3 regions of the Micromonospora sp. NBC_00860 genome follow, and region 3 is predicted to be linked to each of the others. Evidence: riboswitches for the same ligand, from Rfam matches in the RefSeq annotation. Region 3 holds a riboswitch; each other region holds the start of a gene.

Region 1 (10,221 bases), 1.7 Mb from region 3:
CGCGTGCGGTGGGTGGAGGCGGACCTGACGGCCTGGGCCCCGGAAACGCGGTTCGACCTGGTCACGACGCACTACGCGCACCCCGCGATGCCGCAGTTGGCCTTCTACGACCGCATCGCCGGGTGGGTGGCGCCCGGCGGCACCCTCCTGATCGTCGGACACCTGCACACCTCGGACGCCACCGAGCAGGGGCACGGACACGGCCACGGCCACGGGCACCACCCGCCCGACGAGGCAGCGGTCACCCTCGCGGACATCACCGCGGGCCTGGACAGCGCCACCTGGGAGATCGTCACCGCCGAGGAGCAGCGCCGCACGATGCCGGGCCGGGAGGCCCCGCTGTACGACGTGGTCGTACGCGCCGGGCGACGCCAGTGAGCACAGCGCTGCCGACCGCCTGGCGGCCCGACGGTCGGCAGCGGCGGTCACACCTCGGGTTCGACGGCCGGGCAGTTGGCGCCCCGGGCGGGCACCACCTGGTCGATCAGGTAGGAGTCGACGGCTCGTTGCACGCACGGGCTGCTGCTGTAGCTGCCGTGCCCCCACCCCTGGTAGGTGAGCATCGCGCCGTGCCGGCCCAACTGTCGCGCCACGTTGCGCGCCCAGTCGTAGCCCGTGGCCGGGTCGTGCACTGTGGCGGCGAGCAGCAGCGGCACGTCGGTGCGGACCCGTAGCCGATGCTGCGGGTTGGCCACCGGCGTCGGGGTGCCCAGGCAGGTGACCAGCGCGAACAGCGCCGGCGGGTAGCGCAGGTCCGGCGCGAGCCGGGCCGCCCGGCGCAGGTGTCCGGCGTACTCACTGTAGTCGCGGACCGGCAGGCTCCAGTCCTGACAGAAGACAGCGAAGGGGTACGGAGCCACGGCCTCGTCCGCCAGCGCGCGGGCGCTCGGCGTGGTGGTGGTGCTCTCCAGTCGGACGATCCACTCGGCCAGCCCCGGCCACCGCCACGTGTCGTAGAGCTTCTTGTGGGCGAGGCGGCTCAGCTCGAACGGGGCGAGCGCGGCCCCGGCCTGGTCCGGGTCGGTCAGCAAGCCACGCTCGGCCCGGGCGTGCAGCCCGGCCCAGATCGCCCGGAAGTCCCGACCGTGCAGGACGCAGTCGGCCGAGCGGGCGCACCAGGCCAGGAACTCGTCGAACGCACCCTCCGCGGTGACGGCCTGGCTGTCGAGGAAGGCGCGGGTGTCGACGCTGTGGTCCATCGTGGCCTCCAGGACCATGGCCCGGACCCGGTCGGGGTACAGCTCGGCGTACCGCTGCCCGAGCAGGGTGCCGTACGAGCTGCCGTGGAAGGTCAGCTGCCGTTCGCCGAGCGCGACGCGGACCGCGTCCAGGTCGCGGGCGGCGCTTGTGGTGTCGACGTGGTCGTAGAGAGACCCGGTGCGGGCCCGGCAGTCGGCGCGCAGCAGCGCGTTGTCGGCCAGGACGGCATCGAACTGGGCCTGGTCGGCGATCAGCTGCGGTTGCCGGGCGAGCAGGTCCCGGGCACAGACCACCGGGTGGCTGTCGCCGGTGCCGCGGGGGTCGAAGCTGACGATGTCGAACCGGGCACGCAGGTCGTCGCTGAACCGGGAGCTGCCGTTCACGACCCGGTCGACACCGCTGTCGCCCGGCCCGCCGGGGCCGAAGATCAGCGTGCCTTCCCGGGTGGCCGGCTTGGCGACCCGGCGGGCCAGCGACAGGTCGAAGCGCTCACCCCGGGGTTGGTTCCAGTCCACCGGCAGCGACAGGGTGCCGCACTCGGCGCTGTTGTCGGTGGCGCAGGGCCGCCAGTCGATAGTCGGGGCGGGCTGTGGTCGGGCGGCGGCCGGGCTCGCCGGGGTCAGGCCGGCGGCCGTGAGGGCCAGGGCGACCGCCCAGCCGACTGCGGATTTGCGTACGCGCAGCATGAGGTGCTGTCCTCTCCTCGAAGGAGCGTTGCGGTGAAACTCGCCCGCTGGGCGAGGTGACGCTGCTTCCACCCGGGCCGTCGAGTAGCCGCTCGACGGCCCGGGGCCTCTCGTCCGCCCTGTCAGTCGACCTCGCGCAGGACGCGTTCGAGCGTGGTCATCCGGGTCTCCATCCCGCCCAGCCGGCCATCCATCGCCGCGAGCAGTCGGGCGTTCTCCGCCTGGGCCTGAGCTGCCGTCTCGGCGAGCCGGCGGTAGTCGTCCGCCCGGTCCGCCTCGTACCGGGCCCGCCGGGTCTTGGCGAGCTGCACGACTGTCACAGTGACCACGCTGATCAGGAAGCCGAAGATGCCGATCGCGCCGACCACCTCGGTCCAGTCGTGCTCGCTCATCGCTGTGCTCCCGGCTGCTCGCCCGAGTCGGGCACTGTCAGCGTCTCGACCGCCGCCGCGATGACCGCGGGGGTGAGTGTGAGCACGAACGGCTCCACCTCGTAGTAGTTCATGGCCTTCCCGTCCTCCGACAACTCCAGGCGGGCGGTGACCAGCCCGGCCGCCGCCAGCTTCCGTAGGTGGACCTGCAACAGCGCCCGGCTGATGCCCAGTTGCCGGGCCAGCCCGCTGACGTACGCACGCTCGCGGGCCAACGCGGCGACGACCCGCAGCCGGTGCGGGTTGGCCAGGGTGGCCAGCACCCGGACCAGGTCGTCGCCGGTCGGCGGTGGAGCGGTGCTCATAACCAGCCCTTGCACATGCCAAGAGAAGTTAGCAGGTGCCGGCGTGCGGCGGTGTGGGACGGAAGCGGAATCAGGGGGATCTCAGGGTCGGCGCAGGAGGCCGGACACACAGCACGCCGGGCCGGTGATGATCACCGGCCCGGCGTGCGGGTTACGTCGTACGTCAGCTCTTGAAGGCGTCCTTGATCTTCTCGCCCGCCTGCTTGAGCTTGGCGGTGGACTGGTCAGCGCGACCCTCCGCCTCCAGCTGCTCGTTGTCGGTGGCCCGACCGGCGCCTTCCTTCAGCTTGCCGGTCGCGTCCTCGGTGGCGTTGTTGATCTTATCGTCGAATCCCATTGCCAACCTCCATTGCGAGCGTCGCTACAACAACAGAGGTACCCCCGCCGTCACCGGCCCAACCATTACCGTCGTCACAGATCGGCAGCGGCCGGGCGAAAGCGACGCAGGCGCAGGCTGTTGGCCACCACGAAGACCGAGGACAGCGCCATCGTGGCGCCCGCGATCATCGGGTTGAGCAGGCCGGCGGCGGCCAACGGCAGGGCCGCCACGTTGTAGCCGAACGCCCAGAACAGGTTGCCCCGGATGATGCCGAGGGTGCGACGGGACAACCGGATGGCGTCCACCGCGGCGTCCAGGTCGCCCCGGACGAGGGTGAGGTCGGCCGCCTCGATCGCCACGTCGGTGCCGGTGCCCATGGCCAGCCCCAGGTCGGCCTGGGCCAGTGCCGGCGCGTCGTTGACCCCGTCACCGACCATCGCCACCGACCGTCCCTCGGCCTGGAGCCGCTTGATCACGTCGACCTTCCCGGCCGGCAGCACCTCGGCGATCACCTCGTCCACGCCCACCTCGGCGGCGACCGCGCGCGCCACTGTGGTGTTGTCCCCGGTCAGCAGGACCGGGGTCAGCCCCAGCCCACGCAGCCGCGCCACCGCCGCCCGGCTGGTCGGCCGGACCACGTCGGCGACCGCGAGCACGCCCCGGGCCCGCCCGTCCCAAGCGGCGACGATCGCCGTACGGCCGGCGGCCTCCGCGTCACGCACGGCCCACTCGACCTCCGGCGGTACGTCGAACTCGCGCTCGCGCAGCAGCCGGACCCGGCCGACCAGCACGGCCTGGCCGTCGACAGTGCCGGTCACGCCCAGCCCTTCGAGGTTGCCGAAGGCGGTCACCGGGGGCAGCGCGCCCGCCTCGGTGGCAGCGGCGGCGATCGCACGGGCGATCGGGTGCTCGGAGGCGGCCTCCACCGCCCCGGTGAGCCGGAGCAGTTCGGCCCGGTCCACACCGCTGGCCGGCACCACGTCCACCAGTGTCATTCGGCCGGTCGTCACGGTGCCGGTCTTGTCGAGCACCACGGTGTCCACCCGGCGGGTCGACTCCAGCACCTCCGGGCCCTTGATCAGCACGCCGAGCTGGGCGCCCCGACCGGTGCCGACCAGCAGCGCGGTCGGGGTGGCCAGGCCGAGCGCGCACGGACAGGCGATGATCAGCACGGCCACGGCCGCGGTGAACGCGGCGGTCGGGCCGGCCCCGGTGCCGAGCCACCAGCCGAGCGTGCCGACGGCGAGGGTGATGACGATCGGCACGAAGACCCCGGAGATCCGGTCCGCCAGCCGCTGCACGGCCGCCTTGCCGCTCTGTGCCTGCTCGACCAGGTCGGCCATCCTGGCGAGCTGGGTGTCCGCGCCGACCCGGGTGGCGGTGACGATCAGCCGTCCGCCCGCGTTGATCGTGGCGCCGACCACGCCGTCGCCGGGGGCGACCTCGACCGGCACCGACTCGCCGGTGAGCATGCTGGCGTCGACAGCGGAGGTGCCCTCGTCGACCACGCCGTCGGTGGCGATCTTCTCGCCGGGGCGGACCACGAACCGGTCACCGACGACGAGCCGGTCCACCGGGATCAGCGTCTCCACGCCGTCACGCAGCACCGCCACGTCCTTGGCGCCGAGGTCGAGCAGGGCACGCAGGGCGGCACCGGCGGTCCGCTTGGACCGGGCCTCGAAGTAGCGACCGGCCAGGATGAACACTGTGACCCCGGCGGCCGCCTCCAGGTAGATGTTGCCGGCGCCGTCGGTCCGGGTGATGTCGAAGCGGAACGGGTGCGTCATCCCGGGCATCCCCGCGTCACCGAGGAAGAGCGCCCAGAGCGACCAGCCGAACGCGGCAAGGGTGCCGAGCGACACCAGCGTGTCCATGGTGGCGGCGCCGTGCCGCAGGTTGGTCCAGGCGGCCCGGTGGAACGGCAGCCCACCCCAGACCACCACCGGGGCGGCCAGGGTCAGCGACAGCCACTGCCAGTAGTCGAACTGCCAGGCCGGGACCATGGCGAGCAGGACCACCGGCACGCTCAGGGCCACCGAGACCCAGAGCCGGGTACGCGGCCCCTGCAACGGGTCCACCGGGGGTTCCGCGCTGGGCGGGGCCGGCAGCGCCGCCGTGTAACCGGTCTTCTGCACTGTCACGATCAGGTCGTCCGGGGTGACGCCGTCGGCGTACCGGACTGTCGCCTTCTCGGTGGCGTAGTTGACTGTGGCGCTCACCCCGTCCATCCGGTTGAGCTTCTTCTCGATCCGGGCGGCGCACGCGGCGCAGGTCATCCCGCCGATCGCCAGTTCGATCCGGTTCGGCGCCTCGGGCAGCGGTCTGCTGGTGGTGGTCATCGTCTGGTCCCGTCAGTCGTGTCCGTGCCCGGGGGTGCCGTGGTCGGCCCCGCCGGTCGGTGCGGGCCCGCTCGGCGTGGGGGCTTCTCCGGTCGGGGCAGCACCGGCGACCACTGTGAACTCGGCGGTGTGCACCCGCCCCCCGTGCTGGAAGTCGAGGTAGATCCGGTAGCTGCCGGCCGAGGGCACCTCGGCGAGGAAGGTGACGGCCGGACCGGGCCGGGTGCGCCCGTCGCCGGGAGTGCCGTCCGGGTGCACGTGCAGGTACGCCAGATCGCCCCGGCGCAACGCCACCAGGTGCCCGTACGCGCCCAGGTAGGGCTCCAGGTCGGTGACCGGCTGCCCGTCCCGGCTGACGGTCAGGGTCAGCGACGACGTGCGGCCGGGCTGCGGCGTACCGGCCAGGGTGACCGTGTAGCCGTCGACTGTGGTGCTGGTCGCCGGGGCCGGCAACGGTCGTTCGGTCAGCTCGCCGGGGACTGTCACGTCCACGCCGAGGGTCAGCGGCTCACCCCCGGTCGGGGTGAAGTCGGCGAACGCCCGCCACTGCCCGGGGCCGGTCAGCGGCGTGTCGACCCGCCAGGTGCCGTCCGCTGTCAACTCGGGGTGCACGTGGCGGAAGCCGGAGAGGTCCCGTCGGGCGACGATCAGGTGCATCTGCTTGTCGTGCGCCACCTCGTACCGGGTGACCGGGCGGCCGTCCGGGCCGGCGATCCGGAAGGCGAACTCGCCGGCCGGGGCGTCGAGCGGTTCGAGGGTGTAGCCCTGGTCGGAGACGAGCAGGCCGCCAGGAAGCCGGGCGGCTGTCTCGTCGTGCTCGCCCGTCGCATGGGCGGCGTCGCCGTCGTGCCGGCTCTCGGCGGCCGGGGCGGGGTCGACGACCCGGCCGATCCCGTAGGTCGCGCCGAAGACCGCCGCCAGGCCGACGGCGAACCCGGCCAGTCTCGTCACGGTGCGCATGCCGGCCCTCCGATCACGCGTCGACGAGGTCGTAGCCGGCCTCGTCGACGGCGGCCCGGACGACAGCGGTGTCCAGCGGCTCGTCGCTGCTCACCGTGACCCGGCCGGCCGCGAGGTCGACCTGGACGTCCCGCACACCCGCGATGGCGCTGACCTCGGCGCTCACCGCGCTGACGCAGTGCCCGCAGGTCATGCCCTGCACCTGGTACGTCGTGTTGACCATTGGATCGTCTCCTCTTGCGGTACCGGTACCCGGTGGGGGTATCTCATCGGGACACGACCGTACCATACCCCCTGGGGGTAGGCTATCCTGGTCGGCATGACCGCACCCACCCCGATCCGCGGATACACCGCCAGCAAGGACCAGCTGCTCGCGCGGCTCCGCCGCGTCGAGGGGCAGGTCCGGGGCATCGAGAAGATGGTCGACGACGACCGCTACTGCATCGACGTGCTCACCCAGATCTCCGCGATCCAGGCCGCCCTCGACAAGGTGGCCCTGGGGCTGCTCGACGGGCACGCCCGGCACTGCATGCACGAGGGCGCCGCCGAGGGTCGAGCCGACGAGATGGCCACCGAGATGATGGCGGCGGTCGGTCGGCTCATGAAGCGCGGCTGACCGCCGGGGCCGCCACGCGGGCGGTTCGGGCACCCGACACTCCGCCACGACCTGCGACGCCCAGGTTGGCTGGCTAGCATCTCCCACGATGGCCCTCCGCATGCCGCCGTACAGCCGGGCACCCTCGCCGCCACGACGTGGCGTCGTCCCCGGTCGACCGGGCCGAGCACTGACCCTCCGTGATCAAGTGGTCATCAGGCAGCGATCCGTCCCGCCGTCCGCCGCGTTTCCACAGCAACGGTGAACCGTCCGGACCGCTGACCCGTATCCCGCACCGGATCGTTGGGAGTCTCACCTTGGCCGCCGACCACACTCACAGTGCGCCGTCCGCCCCACCACGGGTGCGACGGATCCTCGTCATGACGGTGGTCCCCCTCTTCGTCGCCACAGTGCTCGCCGCGGCGCTGCTCTGGCCGCGCGGCGGGTCACCGCAGACCGATGGTGGTGCGGACGTGCCGCGCTACCCCGGCACTGTCACCCGGGTGGTGAGCGAGCCGTGCCCGCCGACCCCGTCGGTTCCCGAGGGCACACCGAGGGTCGGCGACGGACGGTGCGGCACCGTCGACGTCCGGGTGGACGACGGGCCGACCGCCGGCAAACAGGTACGGACACCGGTGCCCGACGGGCCCGGCGCACCCCGGGTCGAGGTCGGCGACGAGGTCATCCTGGTCGAGCTGGCCGACCCCACCGACCCGACCACCAGCAACTGGAACATCGCCGAGCACCAACGCGGCACCCCGATGGTGTGGCTGGCGGTGGTCTTCGCGGCCGCGATCGTCGCGTTCGGTCGATGGCGAGGCCTGGCCGCGCTCGCCGGGCTGGCCGCCAGCTTCGCCATCCTGCTCACCTTCGTGCTGCCGGGCATCGGCGCCGGCCGGTCACCACTGCTGGTGGCGGTGGTGGGCGCGGCCCTGATCATGTTCGTGGTGCTCTATCTGACGCACGGCGTCACCGCACAGACGTCGGTCGCGGTGCTCGGCACCCTGGGCAGTCTGGTGCTGACCGGCGTGCTCGCCACCATCGCCACGGCAGCGACCCACCTCACCGGTTTCGGCAGTGAAGACGCCACCACCCTGTCGATGTTCCAGGGCGACGTGGACCTGCACGGCCTGCTGCTCGCGGGGATCATCATCGGGTCGCTCGGGGTGCTCGACGACGTCACTGTCACCCAGGCGGCCACCGTCACCGAGCTGGCGAACGCCAACCCCGGGCTGACCCGGTTGCAGCTGTACCGGGCGGCCACCCGGGTCGGCCGCGCGCACATCGCCTCCACTGTCAACACCATCGTGCTGGCGTACGCGGGCGCGTCGCTACCCCTGCTGCTCCTGCTCACCGCCGACGCACGGCCGATCGGGCAGATCCTCACCAGTGAGTTCCTCGCGCAGGAGATCGTCCGCAGCGCGGTCGCCACCCTCGGTCTGATCGCCGCCGTACCGCTGACCACCGGGCTGGCCGCCGTGGTGACCGCCGCCGGACGCAGCGATGCCCCACCGTCCACCGACGCTCCCTCGCCCCGGCCCCAGCCGGACCGCACGGAGGCACTTGCCGCACTCAGCTCACCGCGGACGACCGGCTCCGACGAGCCGGACCGGACGCGGACCACACCCCCATCTGAGGCCACCGACCGGTGGCCGGAGTCGAACAGGAGCACGGATACGGCATGGTGACACTCCTCAGCGTGACCAGATCGGGCATCCACCCTGAGAACCACGTCACTGGTCACTCAACGCTATGGCGAAATGACGCTTTTGGTCGGCATCCAGGCGTAGCTCACCCGGTCGACTCTCGGGTAACCTCGCTGCCGGTTACCGATGAAGGCGCGAAGCGGCGCCTGCGGTGCCACCGCCCAATCGCCAGCCGGCGAGCCGGGGACCCAGGTATCTGGGGTGAATCCGCGTCAGCGGTAGGGGCCGCTTCCGCCCCGAACCCGTCAGCTAACCCGGTCGGCGGTCGACGGAAGGGAACATTGTGACGGCACCCCTACGCCGCTGGTTGACACCCGTGGTGGCCGTGATCGCCGCACTGACAGTGCTCGCCGGGCCGCTCCCGGCACACGCCGCCCCGACGAACCCCACACCGTCCGGGCACGAGGAGGACGGCGAGCCCAAGCTGCTCAACGACGTCATCGAGCAGGCCAACCGCGACTACTCCGCCGCCAAGTCCAAGCTGGACAAGTCCAAGAAGCGGCAGAGCGAGCTGGCGGCAGAGGTCAACCGGGCCAAGGCCGACCTCGACGCGTTGGCCCCGCAGGTCGGGCAGATCGCCGCCCAGGCGTACCGGACCGGCCGGATCGGCGCGGTCGCCATGCTGCTGGAGAGCGACGCTCCCGACTCGTTCGTCCAGCGCGCCGGGATGCTCGACGAGATCAACATGGTCAACGAGAAGAAGCTCTCCGAGGTCAACGAGGTGAAGGCCCGCGCCGAGCAGGCCAAACTGGCCCTCGACACCGAGGTCCGCGAGCAGCAGAAGCAGACCGCCCTGATGGCGAAGCGCAAGAGCGAGGCCGACAAGGCGCTCTCCCTCGTCGGCGGCAAGGGTTTCACCGGCGGCCTGGTGGATGCCACCTCCAAGGTCGCGAAGATCGGCCCGGGTCGCACGGCCGACGGTGACTGGAAGCCCCAGTCGTGCAGCGAGAACGACCCCACCACGTCCGGCTGCGTCACGCCGCGCACGCTGCACGCGTACAAGGAGGTCAAGGCGGCCGGCTTCAACCGGTTCGTCGGCTGCTACCGCCCCGGCGGGCCGTGGGAGCACCCGAAGGGCCGCGCCTGCGACTGGTCGCTACAGAAGAGCGGGTTCTCCCCGTGGCACAACAACGACACCCGGACGTACGGCAACAACGTCGCCGCGTTCCTCATCCGTAACGCCGACCGGCTCGGCATCTACTACGTGATCTGGAACCGGCAGATCTGGTTCCCGGCCACCGGCTGGAGTTCGTACAGCGGGCCGTCGAACCACACCGACCACGTCCACATGTCGTTGCTCTGACCCGCACGATCCCCGTCGAGGGCCGTTCCGCGTGACGCGGAGCGGCCCTCGACGCGTCAGACGGTGGCGGGCGCGGTCGCGTCGGTCGACCCGGCCGGGCTGTCCAGCGTCGCGAAGCCGGCCGGCATGGCGGCCACCGGGCGCACCGCTCCGGCGGCCAGCCGGTAGGACACCCCCACCACCGCGCATCGCCCCCGCGCCACCTCGTCGGCCAGCACCGGGGACTGCCCGAGCAACGTCTCGACGGTCTGGGCGATGTGGATGTCGACGATGCCGTCGATGTCGTCCACGCCCTCGGCCTGGGCCCGGCGCAGGCTGGGCAGCACGGCGTCGACCACCGCGCGCAGATGGCCACTGGGTGCGGTACCCGTCGCGAC
Region 2 (10,221 bases), 2.1 Mb from region 3:
CGACTTCTTCACCGCATCGTCGCGCGCCCTGGCCGCCGGCCTGACCAAGGCAGGTGTACGTCGCCTGGTGGTGGTCGGCCTCGCCTCGATCATGCCCGGGGCATCCGGTGCCGCCCTGATGGACCAGCCCGGCTACCCGAACGAGTACCGGCCCTTCTACCTGGGTCATGCAGCGGGCCTTGACGAGCTTCGGACCTCCGACCTCGACTGGGCCTACCTGGCCCCCGCCGGTGACTTCGACCACGGCGGCACACGCACCGGCCGCTACCGGGTTGCCGAACATGGCGACCCAGCCAGCCGGATCAGCTATGCGGACTTCGCGATCTCACTCGTCGACGAGATCGAGGCACCCCGCCACCACCGCGCCTCCGCGATTGTCCGGGAGGTGTGATGCCCGAGGTCCACGACAGCCCGAACGCTTGGGTCGCGGAGCACATCCACCGGTTCGAGGAAACCGGCGGCCGACCCCGGCCCGGCGTGAACGACCTGCTCCTGACGACCCGAGGCCGAAAGACCGGCGAACTGCGCCGCACCGCGCTCGTCTACGAACGCGACGGCGACCACTACGTGCTGGCCGCCTCCAACCGCGGCGCAGACCACCACCCCGCGTGGTACCTCAACCTGCTCGCCGACCCGTACGTCACGGTGCAGGTCGGTACGGAGACCTTCGGCGCGTACGCGCGCCCCGCCACGGCCGAGGAGCGTCCGCATCTGTGGCGCTTGATGGTTTCGGCCAGGTCGGAGTACGCCGCCTACCAACAACGGATCACCCGGGAGATCCCCGTGGTTCTCCTGGAACCTGTAACGAAATGAGATGCGTACGAACTGGCGTACCTGTTGGATCTCGGCATGGAGCATGAGCTTGTTCGTCCTCGGAAGGCCGGGCCCGGGGACAAGATCGCGGTTGTCTCGCCGTCCTTCGCCGCGGCCGGTGCCTTTCCCGAGATCCACGAGCAGGCCATGCGACGGCTTGCCGACCTGACCGGCCTCGTCCCGGTCGAATACCCCACCACCCGCCAGGTGGGTGCCAGCGCGGCAGCGCGGGCGGCGGACATCAACGCCGCCTTCGCGGACCCCCAGGTACGTGGCATTCTCGCCGTCATCGGCGGCGACGACCAGATCACTGTCATCCCCCACCTGGACGCCGACCTGGCCCGAGCCGACCCGAAGCCGTTCCTCGGCACCAGCGACAACACCAACCTGCACCACTGGCTCTGGGGCCTCGGCATCGCCAGCTTCTACGGCGGATCCTCCCAGGTTCACCTCGGCCCCGGGCCTGCCGTCGACGACATCCACGTCCGGTCGCTGCGAGCGGCGCTGCTCACCGGGGAGCGGCTGGAGATCACCGAACCGGGTGAGTCCGAGGACGTCGGCATCGACTGGGCAGACCCGCAGGCGTTGAAGTCCTTTGGAGAGCGCGAACCGACGGAGCCGTGGAGTTGGTACGGGCCGCCCCGCGCGGTCACCGGCCCCACCTGGGGTGGCTGCCTGGAGGTCATCCAGTGGATCCTGACGGCGGGACGCTTCCCGTTTTCCCCGGAGGTCCTGCAGGGTGGGGTTCTGCTCATCGAGACGTCGGAGGAGCTTCTCCCCGCCCGTGAGGTCGGCTGGATCGTCCGATCACTGGGTGAACGCGGTCTCCTCAGCGCCGTCGACGCGGTCCTGGTCGCCCGCCCGCCGGTCTCCGACCACACCCGCCGCCCCCCGGCCGCCGACCGGGAACGGCTACGCCAGCAGCAGCGCGACACGGTCATCGACGTGGTGAGCCGCTACAACCCCGAGGCAGTTATCTGCGTCGGCGTCCCATTCGGCCACACCAGACCGCAGTGGATCCTTCCCCACGGCGGCCCGGTCACCGTCGATGGCGTGGAACGCCGCATCTTCGCCAACTACCGATAGGGGCTCTCCGCCCGCTGGTGTGGGCGACGGCCGCTCGGAGGCGTGTCGTCGGGCAAAAACGGTTGCGGATCCCCTGAGCGGTCGGGATGGTGCTCGGATGCCGATCGGGACCGGGTACCACGACGAACTCGGCGAGTTCTTCGCACAGAACGCCAACACGAGCCCCTACAACGCGTACACCGATCGGCCCGCGATGCTGGCGCTCGCTGGTGACGTCGCCGGTTTGGACATCCTCGATCTCGGTTGCGGTGCCGGCCACTATGCGGCTGAACTGTTGGCGCGGGGCGCCCGGGTGACTGGCATCGACGCCAGCGCCACAATGCTCCGCCATGCGCGCTCACGTGCCGCTCAGGCGCAGTTGCGCCTGCACGACCTGGAGCAGCCACTGGACTTTGCCGCTGACGCGTCCTTCGACGGGGTCGTCTGCGCGCTGGTCATAGGCCATCTGACGAACCGGCGACAGTTACTCGCCGAGATGCGTCGGGTGCTACGTCCCGCCGGCTGGCTCGTCATCTCGACCACTCATCCGACGGCCGACTGGCGATACTTCGGCAGCTCCTACTACGACGAGTCCTGGGTCGACCTGCCGCACGGGCCGGGCGCCCTCCACTTCCAGCGGATGACGCTGGAGACGTTCCTCGGCGAACTCCTGGACGCCGGATTTCTCCTGGAGAAACTCGTCGAGCCACGGCCGTGCCTCGAACTTCGAGAGGTCGACGAAGACGCCTACGCCCGCCTCACCGAACGGCCGTCCTTCCTCGCCGCACGAACGCGGTCCCGAGACTGAGAACGCACCGCACCTATCTGGCTTGGCTGGCGCGGACCGCCTGTGGCGGGTGGTGAATACGGTGGACCGGCAACGACCTTGGTTGCAAACTTCGGGGATGGAACCGACACACACGGCCCTCATCGTGCCGATACCCGAGGCCGAGGAGGCGGTGGGCCGGTTCCGGGCATCGCTCGACCGGGCCGCCGGGTGGGGCGTGCCGGCGCACGTGACAGTCCTCTATCCGTTCCTGCCCCCGCAGCAGATCGATGAGCAGGTCTTGGTGGTGCTGCGCGACACCATTGCCGGGATACCGCAGTTCGACGTCGCACTGACGCATGTCGGCTGGTTCGGTGAAACTGTCGTCTGGCTTGCTCCGCAGCCAGATCGTCCGTTCCGGGAACTCACCACGGCGGTGTGGCAGCAGTTTCCCGAGGCACCCCCGTATGCCGGGGCGCACAGCGACGTGGTGCCGCACCTGACCATCGGTCACGACGCCGCCAAGCCCACTCTGAGCCACGCCGCGGAAACCATCTCCGCACACCTGCCGATCCACACAGCCATCGACAGGGTCCGGCTCATCGCCGGAACGCCGGACGTCAGCCCTTGGCGCACCGTCTGCGAGTTCCCGCTGGGCGCCACACCACAGGCACCGGCCGGTACGGGCTTCGAAGCGGCCACAGCCTGAGGTTGAGGCCTGACTATGCGAACCGCCCTGCGCCACCGCCTCATGGCGTGGGCTAGACGATCACCCGTGCAGGGCGCTCGCTTCCAACGACGTGGTGAGGGAGCTGGTAGTGGATATCGACGCGCTGCTCCCACGCGCACGGACACCGCGGGACTACCTGGACCTCGTTGCGGACCCGCGAATCGATCGGGACGGGCTGCACGCTCTTGCCCGTAGTCCTTGGTCGTTCGTGCGGCTGGCCGTCGCCATGGACATCCGCACAAGCGGGGCGACTCTGACCGAGCTGATTGATGGCGAGTTCGGCCAGTGGGATCGCAACCACCTGCTTCGGCTCGTCGCTCAACACCCAAGGGCGGACCGAGGTGTCCTGCTCAAGGTCCTCCAAGAGACCGAAGTCCTGCTACGTAAGGCCGAGACCAGACCGTATGCCGCAGCGATTGCGCTGGCCGGTCGCCAAGAACTGGAACCTCATGAGGTTCGCCGCTTGTACGGCCTACCGGGTGCGTCGCGACGGATGCGCCGAGGCGTGCAGCGGGCACTCGCGCGACGACCATGAAAGCCGGTCTGGCGGAGGTCGTCAGACTCCTGTTGCCTGCCCCGCCCGCGGCCGGTGTGTGGACCTCGCGGCGTGTTCCGTCCCAGCAGATGCTTGAGATCGGAATCCCGGTACCCGCTTGACGAGATCACGTGGTCCGCTCTCCGGCGCGTGCTTTTCGTTGGTGTTTGCGGATGTTTCGCAGCGTCTTCAGCGCCTTCTTGGCTGCGGTACTCACGTGCCCGCCGGTTCGCACCGTGGCGTGGTCGTCGACGGCGAGGCGCGTCAGTAGCTTCTCGGCTCGTTCGTCGCCGGTGGCGCCGAGCGCTCGTGCTGCCCAGAAGCGCACTTCGGGGTCGTGGTGTGAGGTCGCCTGGATCAGGCGGTCGAAGGTCTTGATTGCCGGGTGCGCCAGCGCGGCCGACAGGTAACCGGCACGCACTGGCCGACGGGGCGACTCCAGCGCGGTCCACAAGTGCTCGATCGCCTCGTCGTCGCCGATGTCGGCCAAGGCGTAGGCGGCAGTTGCTCTGACATGCTCGGCTGGGTCGTCGAGCACGTGCGCGAGAGGCGTGATCGCGGTGGGGGCGCCTATCTCTCCCAGAGCCTCGCAGGCGCTCTGGCGGGCGAGAGCATCTGGGTGGCGAAGTAGGTCGATCAACAGCGGGGCGGCCGTCTGAAGGCGCAGGATGCCGCAGCCGTTCGCCGCCCAACTCTGGCACCCGTACTCCTCGTCGGCAAGCGCAGCGAGGAGCGCTTCGGCCAGCGACTCATCACCGAACAACACGAGGAGATTCAACGCCCGGGAGTAGATCTCGGGGTCGAAGTTGCGGTACCCGATCACGATCTCCCTGAGAACCTGCTTCGCGACCACGTCCCCTCTCTCGGCTCCAGCCAACAGCGCACGCAGTGCCTCCAGCCGAACCTCAGGGTCGGGGTCTGTCAGCTCAGGGAGTCGGTCACGCATGGGAAACAACCTAGATCCGCCAGCCAGCCTGTGTCAGGTAGCCCATGGTCGCCGAGGCGTACCGGCTCCTGCGGGCCGTACTGGTGACGGGGGTCAACGAGGACGAACTGTCGCTGCAACGGCAGGACGTCGAAGGCCCTGACCTGGACTCACGTCCTGATCAGGGCCTTCGCAGTGGAGCGGGTGACGGGAATCGAACCCGCACTGTCAGCTTGGGAAGCTGATGTTCTGCCATTGAACTACACCCGCAAGCGGCACCACTGTACCCGAGTCGTCGAGCCTCTGCACCCAGGTACCCCCGCCGGCCGCAGGTGTCCGCGTACCCCTCCATCCGGGGTTGATCCACTCGGTTTCCTGGAAGTCGGGGCGTCCGAAGCGCCAGAACCCCGCGATATCCCTGAAACCGAGTTGATCACCGCGGGTGCCGGCTCCGATGCGACGGAGCCGGCGCCGGCGGTCTTCCGGTCACGGTCAGGCGGCGGCGGTGCACTGGACGTCACGGCTGAGGCGGGTCGGGCGGGTCTGCGGGACGGTCAGTGGGGCGGCGACCGCCGCCGGGGCGTTTGGGTCGAGCCAGACCCGAACGGCCGGCCGGCCCGGCGGGAGGCCCGGAATGCCCGCGACCTGTTGCTCACGGCGGGTGAGCATCGCCACGTCGACGGTGAACTCGAAGAGCCGCCAGTCGACCTGCGGCTCGGCCCGGGCGCTCTGCGCCAGGAGCGCCACCCGGACCGGATCGGTCACCGGACGGGCGCGCCCCGCCACGTACGCCTCGTCGTCGCTCTCCTCCGCGGGGAACGAGTGCAGCGCGTAACGGCCGTCACGTTCGAGGTCGCGGCGCTTGGGCGAGTCGATGATGAAGCAGAACAGCCCCTCGGCGGTGATGACCGGGGAGACCGGATGGACGCGGGGCCCGCCGTCGGCACGGACCGTGGCCAGATAGCCGAAGCCCGGCCCGTATTGCTGGAGGAGAACGCGGATCCCGTCGGCGAGTCGGGGCTCGTCGGCGGCGAATTCGGACCAGGAAGCCATGTGGGCATTCTATCGAACAAATGTACGAGCAGCGACCTCGACTCGCTGGTCACCGGCACCGAATCCGGCCACTTCCGCCAGCGCGGCTATGGTGGTCCGATGCTGCTCTCCGACCGCGACCTGGTCTCCGAGATCAAGGCCGGCACGCTGGGCCTGGAGCCGTTCGAGCCCACCCTGGTGCAACCGTCCAGCATCGACGTCCGACTCGACCGGCTGTTCCGGGTCTTCAACAACCACCTCTACACCCACATCGATCCCGCCATGCAGCAGGACGACCTGACGTCGGTGGTCGAGGTCCCCGATGGCGAGCCGTTCGTGCTGCACCCGGGGGAGTTCGTGCTCGCCTCGACGCTGGAGGTCATCTCGCTGGGTGACCAGCTCGCCGGCCGACTGGAGGGCAAGAGCTCCCTGGGCCGGCTCGGGCTGCTCACGCACTCCACAGCCGGTTTCATCGACCCGGGCTTCTCCGGTCACGTGACGCTGGAACTCTCGAACGTGGCGAACCTGCCGATCACCCTCTGGCCGGGCATGAAGATCGGGCAGCTCTGCATCTTCCGGCTCTCCTCGCCGGCCGAGCACCCGTACGGCTCGGTGGTCTACGGCTCGCGCTACCAGGGCCAGCGGGGGCCGACGCCCAGCCGCGCCTGGCAGCACTGGCGCACCTGGCCAACCCGCTGAGGCTCCGCTGCTAGAACCAGGACGACGAGGGCCCGCCGCGACGGATCGCGACGGGCCCTCTGGTCACCCTGGGGTCAGCCTGGGCGGCCGTAGCTGTGGATCGGGCCGTCGTCGACCTTCTTCATCTTCACCGGTTGACCGGCCTGGGAGGCGTGCACCACCCAGCCGCCGCCGACGTACATGCCGACGTGGTGGATGTCGCTGTAGTAGAAGACCAGGTCGCCGGGACGCAGGTCGCCCCTGCTGACGTTCTTGGTCACGCGGCTCTGCGCGGCGGCGTTGTGCGGCAGCGACACGCCGGCCTTCGCCCAGGCGGCCAGCATCAGCCCGGAGCAGTCGTACGAGTTCGGACCCTCGGCACCCCAGACGTAGGGCTTGCCGATCTGCGCGCAGGCGAACTTGACAGCGGTGCCCGCGGCGCCGCCGGGGTAGCTACCCGGGCAGGGCGCCGGGCGCAAAGGACCGCCGCCGCCGTTGCCGTACACCTTGAGGCGTAGCTTCTGCAGGCGGTCGATCTCTTCGTTGATCTGCTTCTTCTTCGCCGCCAGCTGGGCCTCGGTGCGGGTCAGCTGGGCCACCATCTCGTCCAGCGGCGCCTTCTGCGCGGCCAGCTGGTCGCGCAGGTCGGCCACCTGGCGTACGTCCTTCTGCTGGTTGTGCGCGAAGCGGTCGAGCATTTCGAGCTGGCCGACCACCTCGCTCGGCGACCGGCTGCCCAGCACCGCGTTGACTGTCGAGACGTTCTCGCCCTTGTAGGCGCGTACGGCCAGCGCGCTGACCTTGTCCATCGCGGCGTCGACCTGGCGCTCCAGCGGGGTGATCCGGGCGGCCAGCGCGTCGGCCTGCTTGCGCTTCGCGGCGAGGTCGGTGCGGGTGGCGTTGTGCCGTTCGATGATCGGTTCGAGCTTGTTCCAGTCGGCGTCGATCTGGCGCTCGATCTCGGCGACGGACGGGTCAGCGTGGGCCGCCGTGGCACTGCCGGTCAGAACGACGGCGACGCCGGCCAGCGCGGCGAGTGCGGTGGTGAAGCGGGACCAGCGTGGGCGCGGCACGATCGACGGCGGGCCGGCTGATGCCGACCGCTCGGACGACGGCCGCGGGGCATGGAGTGCCACCGGGGTTCCGTACTCCTTCTTCCTGACCGCCTACCGGGTTAGCTGACGGGTTCGGGCGGGAAGTCGGCGCCCTACCGCAGTGGTTGCGGATTCACCCCGAGGGACCTGGGTCCCCGGTTCGCTCGGAAACGACTCGGCGGTGTCGGTCCGTTACCGCCCGGGCTGGGCGGAGCTGCTGTCGGGCCGACAAATGACCAGAGTAGAGACGCCTGTTACCGATCCGCAACCCGTGCGGCCGTGACACTCCGTACCGATTGGACGAGGTCACCGACCGTGTGTGAAGAATTCTTTCCGCAGGCTTCGATAGATGGAAAGGTATTGACGCAACCTCCCGGACGGCGCGATGGTGACCTGACCTCACTCCGCGAGAATCTAGGGGGTTCGATGCACCATCCAACCCTGTCGACCGGCTGGCGTGCACTGCTCGCCGCCACCGTGGTCGCCGCCGCGACCACTGTGCCACTCTCCGTCGGCCCGGCCGCCGCCGCGCCCACCACCGACCGCCAGCAGCAGTACGCCGCCGCAGCCAGCGAGTACGGCGTGCCGGCCGTCGTGCTGCTCGGCGTCTCCTACCTGGAGTCGCGCTGGGACACCAACGCCGGCACACCGAGCACCAGTGGCGGCTACGGCCCGATGCACCTGACCGACGCCCGGCACGTGGCCGCCCTACCCGGGCGCGGTCACCACGACGCCGGTGCCGAGGACCCACGCGGTGACGACTCCCGACCCGCCCGGGTGCCCGTGCCCCGGCCGGTCGAGGCGCCCGCCCCGTCCACCGCCGCGTTGCAGACCGTGGACGCCGCCGCCGCGCTGACCGGCGCCGCCCCCGAGGCACTGCGCACCGACGTGGGCCTCAACATCCGTGGCGGGGCCGCGCTGCTGGGCGCGTACCAGAGGGATCTGGGCGCGCCGGTCGGCGCCGGCACCGACCCGGCGGCCTGGTACGGCGCGGTGGCCCGCTACTCGGGCGCGGACAGCGCCGACGCCGCGGCGGCCTTCGCCGACGAGGTCTTCACCACCATCGGCGCGGGCCAGTCCCGGGTGACCGACGACGGCCAGCGGGTCAGCCTGCCGGCCCGCGCGGTACGGCCCGAACGTTCCTGGTTGGACCGGCTGGGCCTGCGCCGGCTGGCCCGCCCGGACGGGGTGGAGTGCCCGCACACCATCTCCTGCGAGTGGATCCCGGCACCCTACGAGGCGTTCGGTGACGGGGACTACGGCAACCACGACCTCTCCGACCGGCCCGCGCGGCAGAAGATCGAGTACATCGTCATCCACGACACCGAGGCGAGTTGGGCGACGACCCTGCAACTCGTCCAGGATCCGACCTACGTGAGCTGGCACTATTCGCTGCGCTCGGTCGACGGGCACATCGCCCAGCACGTGAAGACCAAGGACGTCGGCTGGCACGCCGGCAACTGGTACGTCAACGCGAAGTCGATCGGGCTGGAACACGAGGGCTTCGCGGCGCAGGGCACCTGGTACACCGAGGCGATGTACCGGACCTCGGCGAAGCTGGTCCGGCACCTGGCGCTGCGGCTGGGCATCCCACTGGACCGCCAGCACATCATCGGCCACGACAACGTGCCCGGCACCATCGCCTCGACAGTGCGGGGAATGCACTGGGATCCGGGCCCGTACTGGGACTGGACGCACTACTTCGACCTGCTGCACGCGCCTCGACTGGACACCGGCACCCCGGCCACCGGGCTGGTCCGGATCGACCCGGACTACGCCACCAACCAGCCGGCGTTCGTCGGATGCGTCACCGCGGGCGTCCCCTGCGCACCGCGCGGCTCCTCGGCGGTGGTGTTGCGCAGCGCACCGTCCCTGGACGCGCCGCTGGTCAACGACATCGCGCTCCGCCCGGACGGCACACCGAACACGATGTCCGTGTCCGACCACGGGGCCCGGGCATCCGCCGGGCAGACGTACGCGTTGGCCGGGCGGCAGGGCGACTGGACGGCGATCTGGTACCTCGGGCAGCGGGCCTGGTTCCACAACCCGGCGTCCGCACCGACCGCCAGCTGGACCGTCGGCGTGGTGGCCACGCCGAAGCCCGGCCGAACCACCATTCCGGTCTACGGACGCGCCTACCCGGAACAGGCGGCGTACCCGGACGGGGTGCCCTACCAGACGATCTCGCCGCTTCAGTACACCCTGGCCGCCGGGCAGCGGTACGCCGTCGGCGCGGTACTGGCCGGCGAGTACTACCGGGCCAGCACGTTCGACGGCTCGTCACCCGGCGACTGGACGGTGATCCGCGGCAAGAACCGTTACGCGCAGATCCAGTTCGGCCACCGGATCATGTACGTCGACCTCGCCGACGTGCAGCTGTTGCCGTCCCCGGTGGGCGCGCCCCGCTGACAACCACGACGGCCCCCGGTCGGTGACCGGGGGCCGTCGTGTCGCGCGAGGTGGATCAGCCGGGTCTACGGAACCCGGCGACAGGCATGGTGTTGATGCTGGACACCTGCACCGGCTTGCCGGCACGTGGCGCGTGCACCATCTGGTTGTTGCCCAGATACAGCCCGACATGAC
Region 3 (10,221 bases):
TCTTATCGCAGGTCACGCCGGACAGCGTAGCGCAACGACGGTACGGTTGCGTCCCGACGTGTTTCGGACTACTGTCCTCGCAGCGACGAGGCGGCGCCCCGCGCATATTTCCCACTAGGATTCGATCGTCGCGAGCAACCCCCGTCTGCACGAAAGATCGGAGCGCCATTTCCATGGCCACCACCGCGCTGGTCGACCCCGACACGGGCCTGACCCAGGCGCAGCTGGCCGCTCGGCACGGGCTACGGGTCGCCGGTGAGCGCCCCAGCCTCGTCGAGTACAGCCGCCGACTATGGGCCTACCGGCACTTCATCGCCGCGTACGCCAACGCCAAGCTCGTCGCCTCGTACAGCAACGCCAAGCTGGGTCAGCTCTGGCAGGTGCTCACCCCGCTGACCAACGCGGCGGTCTACTACCTGATCTTCGGGGTGGTGCTCGCACAGAACAGCATCCCGAACTTCATCGCCTACCTGACCACCGGGTTGTTCATCTTCAACTTCACCCAGAGCGCGGTCCTGGCCGGCACCCAGTCGATCAGCAGCAACCTGGGGCTGATCCGGGCACTGCACTTCCCCCGGGCCAGCCTGCCGCTGTCGACGACGATGACGCAGTTCCAGCAACTGCTGGCGTCGATGGTGGTCCTGATCGGCATCGTGCTGGCCACCGGCGAACCGCTCACCTGGGAGTGGCTGCTGCTGGTGCCGGCACTGCTGCTGCAGGCGGTGTTCAACGCCGGCGTGGTGCTGCTGGTGGCCCGGCTGGGCTCCAAGTCGAGCGACCTGAAGCAGGTCATGCCGTTCATCATGCGCACCTGGATGTACGGCTCCGGCGTCCTCTACAGCGTCAGCCTCTTCGAACGGCTGCCCAGTTGGGCGACGACACTGGTCCAGTACAACCCGCTGCTGGTCTACATCGAGCTGGCCCGGTACACGCTGCTCGAGGAGGCACCGCTGCTCAACGAGTCGCTGACCCAGCTCTGGCTGGTCGGCGCCGGGTGGGCGCTGGTGGCCGGCATCGGCGGTTTCATCTACTTCTGGCGCGGCGAACAGGAGTACGGCCGTGGTTGAGCACTTCGACGCCCCCATCGAGGCGAGCGCGACGATGACCCGGACTCAGGAACGCATCCCGACAGTCGTCGTGGACGACGCGCACATCATCTACCGGGTGCACCAGGGCGCCTCCGGTGGCACCACGCCGGTCGCCGCGCTGCGCCGGCTGGTCAAGCGCACCCACGCGCCGAACGTCCGGGAGGTGCACGCGGTCAAGGGCGTCTCCTTCACCGCGTACCGGGGCGAGGCGATCGGGCTGATCGGCAGCAACGGCTCCGGCAAGTCCACCATCCTGCGGGCCATCGCCGGCCTGCTGCCGGTCAACCGGGGCGCCATCCACACCCAGGGGCAGCCGTCGCTGCTGGGCGTCAACGCCGCCCTGCTCAACGACCTCTCCGGGGAGCGCAACGTCGTCCTCGGCTGCCTGGCCATGGGCATGCACCCCGACGACGTGGCCAAGCAGGCCGCGGGGATCATCGACTTCTCCGGGATCAACGAGCGGGGTGACTTCGCCAGCCTGCCGATGCGGACGTACTCGTCCGGCATGGCGGCCCGGCTGCGGTTCTCCATCGCCGCCGCCAAGAAGCACGACGTGCTGCTCATCGACGAGGCGCTCGCCACCGGCGACAAGGGCTTCCGCAAGCGCAGCGAACAGCGGGTGCGGGAGCTGCGGGAGGGCGCGGGAACGGTGTTCCTGGTCAGCCACCAGCTCTCCTCCGTCCGGGACACCTGCGAACGGACGATCTGGCTGGAATCGGGCGTCATCCGGATGGATGGCCCCACCGACGAGGTCATCCGGGCGTACGAGGCGTACGCGAACAGCAAGTAGAGTTCCGGCGAACGTCCGGCATCGACACGGCACCTGAGGACCGCGTCGCCCGCGTTGGGGCGACGCGGTCCGCGCGTTAAGGTTCATTCCGTCGCCGCTCGGGCGGAACCTTCCGTTAACGCATCCCTGAGAGTGAGGATCCGGCAATGACGCAGGACCAGACCACTGGCCCGGACGCCGAAGCGGAGACCCAGACGCCGTGGCGGCCCTCGCGGACAGTGGCGGTGGTCCTGGCCGGAGGCACCGGGACCCGGCTGGGCCTCGGCATCCCGAAGCAGCTGCTGAAGATCGCCGGTAAGCCGATCATCGAGCACACCCTGGCGGTCTTCGAGGCGGCACCGGAGATCGACGAGATCATCGTGCTGATGGCCACCGGCCACGTCGAGGACGCCCGGCAAATCGTCGAGAAGGCCGGCCTGCGCAAGGTCACCAAGGTGATCGAGGGCGGTGACACCCGCAACGCCACCACCCGGATCGCGCTGGACGCCGTCGGCCCGGAAGACTGCAACATCCTCTTCCACGACGCGGTGCGCCCGCTGCTCAGCGGCCGGATCGTGCGCGAGTGCGTCAACGCGCTCTGGAGCTACGCCGCCGTGGACGTGGCCATCCCCTCCGCGGACACGATCATCCAGGTCGACGACAACGACTGCATCACCGACATCCCGGTGCGCTCCCGGCTGCGCCGGGGCCAGACCCCGCAGGCGTTCCGCTCCCCCACGATCCGGGCGGCGTACCGGATCGCCGAGGACGACCCGGACTTCGCCGCCACCGACGACTGCGGCGTGGTGCTGCGTTACCTTCCCGGCACCCCGATCAAGGTGATCGACGGTTCGGACGAGAACATCAAGGTCACCCACCCGGTCGACGTGCACCTGGCGGACAAGCTCTTCCAGCTCGCCGCGGCGCAGGCGCCCCGGCTGACCGACCACCGCAGCTACAGCGAGGAGCTGACCGGCCGCACCATCGTGGTGTTCGGCGGCAGCTACGGCATCGGCCACGAGTTGACCGAGCTGGCCCGCCGCTACGGCGCCCAGGTCTTCCCGTTCAGCCGGTCCAGCACCGGCACCCACGTGGAGCGGGCCGAGGACGTCGAGGCCGCCCTGACGACCGCCTTCGAGGCCACCGGCCGGATCGACCACGTGGTGGTCACCGCCGGCATCCTGGAGAAGGGCGCCCTCGCCGAGATGGACGAGGAGACCATGGACCGGCTGCTCCAGGTCAACTTCGTCGGCCCGGTGACCATCGCCCGCCAGGCCCTCCCGTACCTCCAGCAGACCAAGGGCCAACTGCTGCTCTACACCTCCAGCTCCTACACCCGGGGCCGGGCCCGCTACGCGCTCTACTCGGCCACCAAGGCCGCCCTGGTCAACCTCACCCAGGCGCTCGCCGACGAGTGGGCCGACGTGGGCGTACGTGTCAACTGCATCAACCCGGAGCGCACCGCCACCCCGATGCGGACGAAGGCCTTCGGCGAGGAGCCGGAGCACACCCTGCTCGCCGCGGAGGCCGTCGCCCAGTCGTCGCTGGACGTGCTGATCTCCGACCTGACCGGTCAGGTGATCGACGTACGCCGGGCGCCCGGCGACGGGCCCACGCCGAGCGTGCCGGCCCAGGCCGGGTCGGGTCGGGTCGAGACGCCGGCCGGCGCGACGTCCGCCAACTGACGCCGACGGCTGCGGAACCACGAACGGAGCGACATGCGCGGCGACCTGGTCCGAAAGCTGGCCGCCCGGTGCCTGACCACCGGGTTGGCAGTGCTGGCCTTCGTCGTGCTGGCGCTCACCGGCGCCACCGGCTGGGGGCTGGCGTTGGCCGTCGCCGCGCTGGCCGCCTGCGCCGCTGAGCAGCGAATCCGGCCCAGCGCCGACCTGGTGGCGGAGACCACGTTGATCGCCGCCGCGATCCTGGTCGGTTACTCCCGGCGGCTGGACGACGGGCTCGACCTCGCGCTGGTCGCCACCGGGCTGGTCCTGCTGGGGCTGGTGCTGCTGGTGGGGCCGCTGCGCACCGCCGGCAGCCTGGAGATCCGTTCGGCCAACCTGCCGGTACGCAACTGGACGGCGCTGATCGCCGGCCGGCTCGCCACGGCAGTGCTCGGGCTGCTCGCCGCCCTGGCGCTCGCCGCCGCGCTGGCCCTGCCGGCCGGTGTGGCGCTGGCCGCCAGCCTGCTGGTCGGCGCGGGCGCCGGCGCTGTCGCACTGGACCTGGCCCGGCGGCGGTTCCGGCCGCGGGCCGGTGGCGGGTCGGTGGCCGCCGCGCTGCGACGGCACCAGCCGGAGTTCCTGCTCTACTTCTCCGCGCCTCCCGGGTCGGAATACCAGGTCACCATGTGGCTGCCGTACCTGGAACGGATCGGCCGGACGTTTCTGGTCATGCTGCGCGAGCCGGAGTTCCTGGCCCCGATCGCGGCGGCCACCGACGCCCCGGTGGTCTACTGCCCCACCCTGGGGGCGATGGATCAGGCGTTGGTGCCGAGCCTGCGGGCGGCGTTCTACGTCAACCACGGGGCGAAGAACAGCCACTGCGTCCGCTTCACCCAGCTCACCCACATCCAGCTGCACCACGGCGACAGCGACAAGGCGCCGAGCGCCAACCCGGTGTCGGGGATCTTCGACCGGATCTTCGTGGCCGGGCAGGCGGCGATCGACAGGTACGCCCGCGCCGGGGTGCAGATCCCTGCGGAGAAGTTCGTGGTGGTGGGTCGCCCACAGGTCGAGTCGATCGAGGTGGGCTCCGAGCCCACGCGCGGGTTGGCGCACCCGACGGTGCTGTACACCCCGACCTGGACGGGGCACCACGCCGACGCCGACTACTGCTCGCTGCCGGTGGCCGAGGGCCTGCTGCGCCGACTGGTGGAGCGCGGCGCGACGGTGATCCTGCGGGCCCACCCGTACACCGCGCAGAACCCGGCATCGGCCCGCCAGTTGGGCCGCCTGACCGAGCTGCTCGTCGCCGACCGGGCCCGCACCGGCCGCCAGCACGTGGTCGGCGCGGCAGCCCGGGAGCTGAGCCTGACCGAGTGCGTCAACTCCGCCGACGCGCTGGTCTCCGACGTGTCCGGCGTGATCTCCGACTTCCTCTACTCCGGCAAGCCGTACGCGGTCACCGACATGGGCGACGAGGGCGACCGGTTCGTGGAGCGGTTCCCGCTGGCCGGATCGGGTTACGTGCTGCGCCGGGACATGTCCAACGTGGACGAGGTGCTGACCGCGCTGTTGGACACCGACCCGCTGGCCGAGGCCCGCTGGGCCACCCGCCGCCGCTACCTGGGTGACTTCCCGGCCGAGTCGTACGCCGAGGCGTTCCTGACCGCCGCCCGCCGGGAGCTGACGCCCGCCGAGACACTGACCGCCTCCGCACCGGCGTAGCCGCTCAGCGGTAGGGGTCGAGCAGCGCCAGCACCGCCGCCGGGTCCTCCACGTGCGCGTTGTGCCCGAGGCCGGGCAGCGTGGCGACCGGTACGCCGTACTCCTTGAGTTGTTCGTCGGTGACCATCGGGTCGTTCTCCCCGCGCGCCAGCACCACCGGTACGTCGGTCGCCGCCAGCAGCGCGGCCAGGTCGGGCTCGCCGACGGCGAAGGCGGTCGGGTCCATGGCGAGGCGCCACCGGCCGTCGACCTGGCGCAGCCCGGCGTCCACCACCGGGTGGTCCGGCGAGACCAGGCCGGCCAGCCCGGCGACGCGCAGGTAGCGGCGAGCCGCCTCGGTGCGGCTGGCGAACCAGCTCACCGGTCGGGCGGCGACCTCGGCGGCGCGGGTCAGCTCGGCGGGTGACCAGAGCGCCTTGATGCCCAGCCCGACCACCGCGTCCACCGGCGTTCCGGCGTCGCGGGCGGCCAGCGCCAGGCCGACCACGCCACCCAGCGAGTGCCCGAGCACGACCAGCCGGTCGTCGGGGGCGAGGGCCTGCGCGATCTGTTGGGCGAAGCCCGCGAAGGAGTACGACGGCAGCGGCGGCGCCCAGCCGTGTCCGGCGAGGTCCGGTGCAAGCCACCGCCCGGGCCAGTGCTGCTCGAGGTACGGCGCCCAGGGCAACCACACGTCCCCGGTCGCCCCCATGCCGTGCAGCAGCAGCAGGACCGGCCTACGGCCGGCGTGACCACCCGATTTCTCCACCACGGCCGCAGTCTCCCACGGTTCACGGCCCGGTACGAGAGCCGTCGATGGCGTTACCCGGGCCCGCGCGGACAAAGGCCGCGGGCGCCGGCTCCTTGTGGGAGACGGCGCCCGCGGCGGTCAGCGTGCCCGGGTCAGGCGGAGTAGCCCCGGCTGGTGATCCAGTTGGCCAGGTCGATCGTGGTGATCCAGTACGACGGGTCGGCCGGGTTCGCCGAGTCGGCGATCCGCACGGTGCGACCGTTGTCCTTGTAGCCCACGACGGCGATGTAGTGCCCGCCGCCGTAGGAGTGCCAGCCACCGTCGGTGTCGGTGGCGTCCCCGACGACGTTGGCCACCACGCCACGGCCGTCGGTGATGGCCTTCACCACGTCGGCCTGGAGCCGGTCCATCTGTGCCGGGCTGGGCGAGCCGGGGAACATCCGGGTCCGGTACGGGGAGCCCTTCACCTCGGCGTTCAGCACCCGGGTGGTGTCCTCGGCCGAGTTGGTGCCCATCTCGGTGGTGCCCAGCTCGGCGCCGAGCTCCTCCTGGGTGCGGTCGATGCCGGCGGCGCTGAGCGCGTTGCGGGTGGCCGCCGGGCCGCAGTTGTAGTAGGTGTTCTGCGCCTCGTAGTCGTAGTCCAGCACCTTGGTCGCGGGCGGCTTCGGCCGCTCCGGCTTCCGGGTCAGGTCCGGGTTGCTGCTGGCCTTTGCGGCGGGTGACGCGGTGCTGGTGGCCGGGGCGGCAGTGGTCGGCGCGGTTCCGGCCGAGGGGGACGCGTCCCGGGCCTCGCCACGGGAGGCGGCGACGTCGCTGCGCATCTCGGCGACAGTGGTCGCGGTGCGCTGGCCGGCCGGGGCGTCGTCGGCCGTGGTGAGCAGGGCGCCGGTGGTGGTGGCGATGGCGAGGGCCGCGGCGGAGGCGGCGACGATCTGGTACGGGCGCTCGGTGACGAGGCGACGGAGCTGACGCTTCACTGTGTGCTTCACGGGTTCCTCCACGGATCGGGGGGAGAGCGGCACACCGGGGCCGGACCGGTATCCGGGCAGGCGCCAGCGCGCGGATCGTGGTCCGCGGATGGTGAACCGCTCAGGGGAACGCCCGGCGCGGCCGGGCGGGAAAGGCGATGACCCGGGGGTCAGCTCACCGTCACTGGACGAGTGAGCGGGTGCACCGCCGCGCCGTGGAGGCGAGGGAACAACCGAGGGGTGGAAAGGTGCTGCACGAGGATGGGACTCCTTCCGACACCGCCTACCGGGTTAGCTGACGGATTCGGGCGGGAAGATCGCCCTACCGCGGGCCGTGGCTCGCGGATTCACCCCGGACTTACTGGTGGGTCCCCGGTTCGTTGATCACGATTAAGCGGGTCGGTGCGGCGTCGCGTCTTGCGATCGGTTACCGCACCGGACGGGACGACACTACTGGCCGCTTCACGCCCTGCCAAGCCAGGTTCACCTGCGTAAACCTCAATTGGCGCGACAATTTCTGCGCGTATTGCCGATGATGTGACTCGATGGGACAACCGGTTACGGTGACGCCTGCGGTCGACAACCGGACAGGCCGCGAAGAAGGCGACCATAATCGCGGGAACAATGCCGCCGATCGCGCCGACCGTCCGATTCCGCTATTGGGTGACCGGCCTCACATCACGGATCGGGCTCAACTCACCCGGGCCGGGCGCCACCGTGCCACGACGGCGGGTCGTATCGCATCGGCCACCGACCGGCGAGCGGGCACCGGGGTCGGACGCAGCCGGGCCGCCGCCGCGTACGCCTCCTCGGCGAGGGTACGGGCCGACTCGGCGGCCAACTCCGCGTCGCGCCAGGCGGCCCGCTCACGGCCGGCGGCCACCTGGTAGTCGGCCAGCCGCGCGTCCCGGACCACCCGGCTGATCAGCACCTCCTGCTCGACAGGGTGTCGCCGGGGATCCCAGCCACGCCGGTGCCCGAACACGTCGCTGAGCTGGGCCATGGTCAGGTCGCCCCGCCAGTACGCCGCCATCGCCGCGCGGTGCAGATAGCGTTCCCGGGCGGCGTACTCGGCGGGGGTGTGCGGGGTCTGCGGGGTGGGCAACACCCCGGCCCCGGCGAAGCGACGCGCTGCGGTGTCCGCCTCGTCGTACCCGGTCCAGGCCCGCTCCAATTGCTCCTGAGCGGTCAGCCAGGCGGCGCGTCGGCGCCGGGCGGTGGTGGCCGCGCCCGCCGCGGCGACGGCCACCTCCTCGGCGTACCGGCGCACGTCGACGGCCTCGGCGGCGGCCATCTCCCGGACGGTCGGCCCGGCCGGGGGCGGATCGTCAGCGGGCCGCTCCCGTTCGGGGCGGGCGGCCAGGACGGTGAGGAGGCCCAGGGTCAGCAGGAACAGCGTCGACCAGATGGCGGCGGCCTGCGGCACCTCGGTCACGAACTGGTAGAAGACGACGGTCTCCATGGTCGGCACCTCGGGGAGAGAGCAGTGCGATGGGGAGCCGCATCGACCAGCGGGCCAGTGTGGGCCACGGGTCGGCGGGTCAGGGAGCGGTGGGTCGACGGGGCGCGGTGACGGGACGGTCGTCCCGGTGGCTCAGCGCCCGGGTGGGGCCCGGGAAGCCCGACCGCTCGCAGCGTCGACGAGGGGCAGCCGGTCGGACCCGGCCGCGCGGACCGGCAGCACGCGGGCCGCGATGGTGCCCTGGTCGCCGGGGAGCGCCACCGGCGTGTCGACCGACGATGTCGGGACCGACTCCTCGGCGGCCTCCGGCGGTATCGCCTGGCGCGCCGCACCGTGCGCCCCGACCTGCCGGCAGGAGGCCGCCAGCGGCCCGGCGGCGACGGAGGCCAGCACCGCATTCGACGTCGGCACCGGGCTGGGCGTTGATCCGGCGGCCGTGGCCGGGCCTGCGCCGAGCGCCAGGGCCGCGACGACGGCGAGGCTGGTCAGCACCCGCGTCGCCCAGCGCGCCACCCACCACAGCGGACAGGTGAACGCGACCGGAAGCACGGCACCAGGCTACCGTCGTGCCGACCCGGGCGCACTGGCCACGGGCGTGTCGGATCACGCCGCGCCGACCCCGCTGACCAGGGTGGACGCTGTCAGCGCAGGTCGACGTACGTTGATCGACCGCCGGCCTGACCGACCTCGTCGGCAGCCCCGCCGGCCTCGCCGCGGGCGCTGCTCACGGGGTCTCGGGCGTCGTCGCCGCCGGCGGTGCGCTGTCGGGGGACGGGCGCCGGACGGGCCGCGCGGCGGGGCGCGAGCCGGCGCATCATCGGGGTCTCGACGAAGCGGTGCAGCAGGCCGGCGAGGATCAGGTTCGCCACCAGGAAGCCGAGCACCACGGCCGGGCCACGCCAACCCTCGAAGCCGATCCCCCAGGTTCCGCTCCAGCGCAGCACGCTCGTCATCACCAGCACGTGCACCAGGTAGAAGGCGAACGAGACCTCACCGAGCCAGACCAGCGGCCGGGACCGCCACGGCGAGCGCCGACCCCGCACGTCCGCGTCCGCGGCGGCGGTGATCACCAACAGGTACGCGACAGCGAGCAGCGTGGTCCACAGCTCGGCACGGATCCACTGCGCGGCCGTCACCCAGGTGACCAGGAAGATTCCGCTGGCCACGGTCAGACCGGGACCGCGCCACAGCCCTCGGCGCATCAACTCGGCCGCCACCGCGCCCAACCAGAACTCCAGCGACCGCACCGGCGGGAAGATCTGGGTGAACCACCACCGACTCACCTCCGGCACCAACTCCTGCGCCGGCCAGAGCGCGAGGATCAGCAGCGGCAGCGCGACGATCAACGCCCAGAGCAGCTTCGGTCGGGCCCGGCGCAGCAACGGCAGCGCCAGCGGCAGACAGAGGTAGAAGAAGAACTCGCAGGAGAGCGACCAGCTGACGGTGTTGATGCTGTAGAACCAGCCCGGCCGGGGATCCCACGCCTGCAACAGCAGCAGATTCTCCAGTGCGGCCGCCGGTAGGACCGGGTCGGCGAACCACCAGGCGACCACCAGCGTCGCCGCCCACAGCACCAGGTGGTTGGGGTAGATCTTGGCGATCCGGCGCCGCCAGAAGGTACGCCGGGAGTCGCCCTCGCGGGCCGACCAGACCAGCACGAAACCGCTGAGGATGAAGAAGAACTGCACCCCGGAGAGGCCGAGGGTGAACAGCGCGTCGATCACGGCCTTGTAGTCCGGCTCGGCGATGATCCGCATCGTGCCGGCGTGGAAGCCGAAGACCAGCAGGGCGGCGATCCAGCGCAGCCCGGTCAGC

The links. Region 3 has a riboswitch for cyclic di-AMP ahead of OH804_RS17760 (C39 family peptidase). Riboswitches for the same ligand answer to the same signal wherever they lie in the genome.
Region 1: linked by a shared signal. The riboswitch ahead of OH804_RS25440 (hypothetical protein) and the one ahead of OH804_RS17760 (C39 family peptidase) in region 3 are both predicted to bind cyclic di-AMP.
Region 2: linked by a shared signal. The riboswitch ahead of OH804_RS27730 (C40 family peptidase) and the one ahead of OH804_RS17760 (C39 family peptidase) in region 3 are both predicted to bind cyclic di-AMP.

The regions. Positions count from the first base shown of each region.
Region 1 is NZ_CP108825.1:5,528,099-5,538,319, forward strand. Features, by position in the region: gene OH804_RS25390 (bifunctional 2-polyprenyl-6-hydroxyphenol methylase/3-demethylubiquinol 3-O-methyltransferase UbiG) at 1-378, shown strand, start outside; gene OH804_RS25395 (alpha/beta hydrolase) at 426-1,886, opposite strand; gene OH804_RS25400 (hypothetical protein) at 2,009-2,278, opposite strand; gene OH804_RS25405 (ArsR family transcriptional regulator) at 2,275-2,622, opposite strand; gene OH804_RS25410 (CsbD family protein) at 2,786-2,959, opposite strand; gene OH804_RS25415 (heavy metal translocating P-type ATPase) at 3,034-5,280, opposite strand; gene OH804_RS25420 (hypothetical protein) at 5,293-6,240, opposite strand; gene OH804_RS25425 (heavy-metal-associated domain-containing protein) at 6,254-6,463, opposite strand; gene OH804_RS25430 (metal-sensitive transcriptional regulator) at 6,560-6,856, shown strand; gene OH804_RS25435 (YibE/F family protein) at 7,153-8,523, shown strand; cyclic di-AMP (ydaO/yuaA leader) riboswitch at 8,690-8,820, shown strand; gene OH804_RS25440 (hypothetical protein) at 8,825-9,844, shown strand; gene OH804_RS25445 (carbonic anhydrase) at 9,901-10,221, opposite strand, start outside.
Region 2 is NZ_CP108825.1:6,004,435-6,014,655, forward strand. Features, by position in the region: gene OH804_RS27680 (NAD(P)-dependent oxidoreductase) at 1-391, shown strand, start outside; gene OH804_RS27685 (nitroreductase family deazaflavin-dependent oxidoreductase) at 391-813, shown strand; gene OH804_RS27690 (S66 peptidase family protein) at 850-1,899, shown strand; gene OH804_RS27695 (class I SAM-dependent methyltransferase) at 1,997-2,686, shown strand; gene OH804_RS27700 (2'-5' RNA ligase family protein) at 2,748-3,353, shown strand; gene OH804_RS27705 (hypothetical protein) at 3,463-3,909, shown strand; gene OH804_RS27710 (HEAT repeat domain-containing protein) at 4,037-4,855, opposite strand; tRNA gene OH804_RS27715 (tRNA-Gly) at 5,031-5,104, opposite strand; gene OH804_RS27720 (pyridoxamine 5'-phosphate oxidase family protein) at 5,327-5,887, opposite strand; gene dcd (dCTP deaminase) at 5,888-6,565, shown strand; gene OH804_RS27730 (C40 family peptidase) at 6,640-7,680, opposite strand; cyclic di-AMP (ydaO/yuaA leader) riboswitch at 7,694-7,829, opposite strand; gene OH804_RS27735 (N-acetylmuramoyl-L-alanine amidase) at 8,065-10,047, shown strand; gene OH804_RS27740 (C40 family peptidase) at 10,103-10,221, opposite strand, start outside.
Region 3 is NZ_CP108825.1:3,874,252-3,884,472, forward strand. Features, by position in the region: gene OH804_RS17735 (ABC transporter permease) at 174-1,067, shown strand; gene OH804_RS17740 (ABC transporter ATP-binding protein) at 1,102-1,878, shown strand; gene OH804_RS17745 (bifunctional cytidylyltransferase/SDR family oxidoreductase) at 2,025-3,542, shown strand; gene OH804_RS17750 (CDP-glycerol glycerophosphotransferase family protein) at 3,576-5,246, shown strand; gene OH804_RS17755 (alpha/beta hydrolase) at 5,251-5,997, opposite strand; gene OH804_RS17760 (C39 family peptidase) at 6,129-6,977, opposite strand; cyclic di-AMP (ydaO/yuaA leader) riboswitch at 7,210-7,351, opposite strand; gene OH804_RS17765 (hypothetical protein) at 7,636-8,406, opposite strand; gene OH804_RS17770 (hypothetical protein) at 8,539-8,955, opposite strand; gene OH804_RS17775 (acyltransferase family protein) at 9,048-10,221, opposite strand, start outside.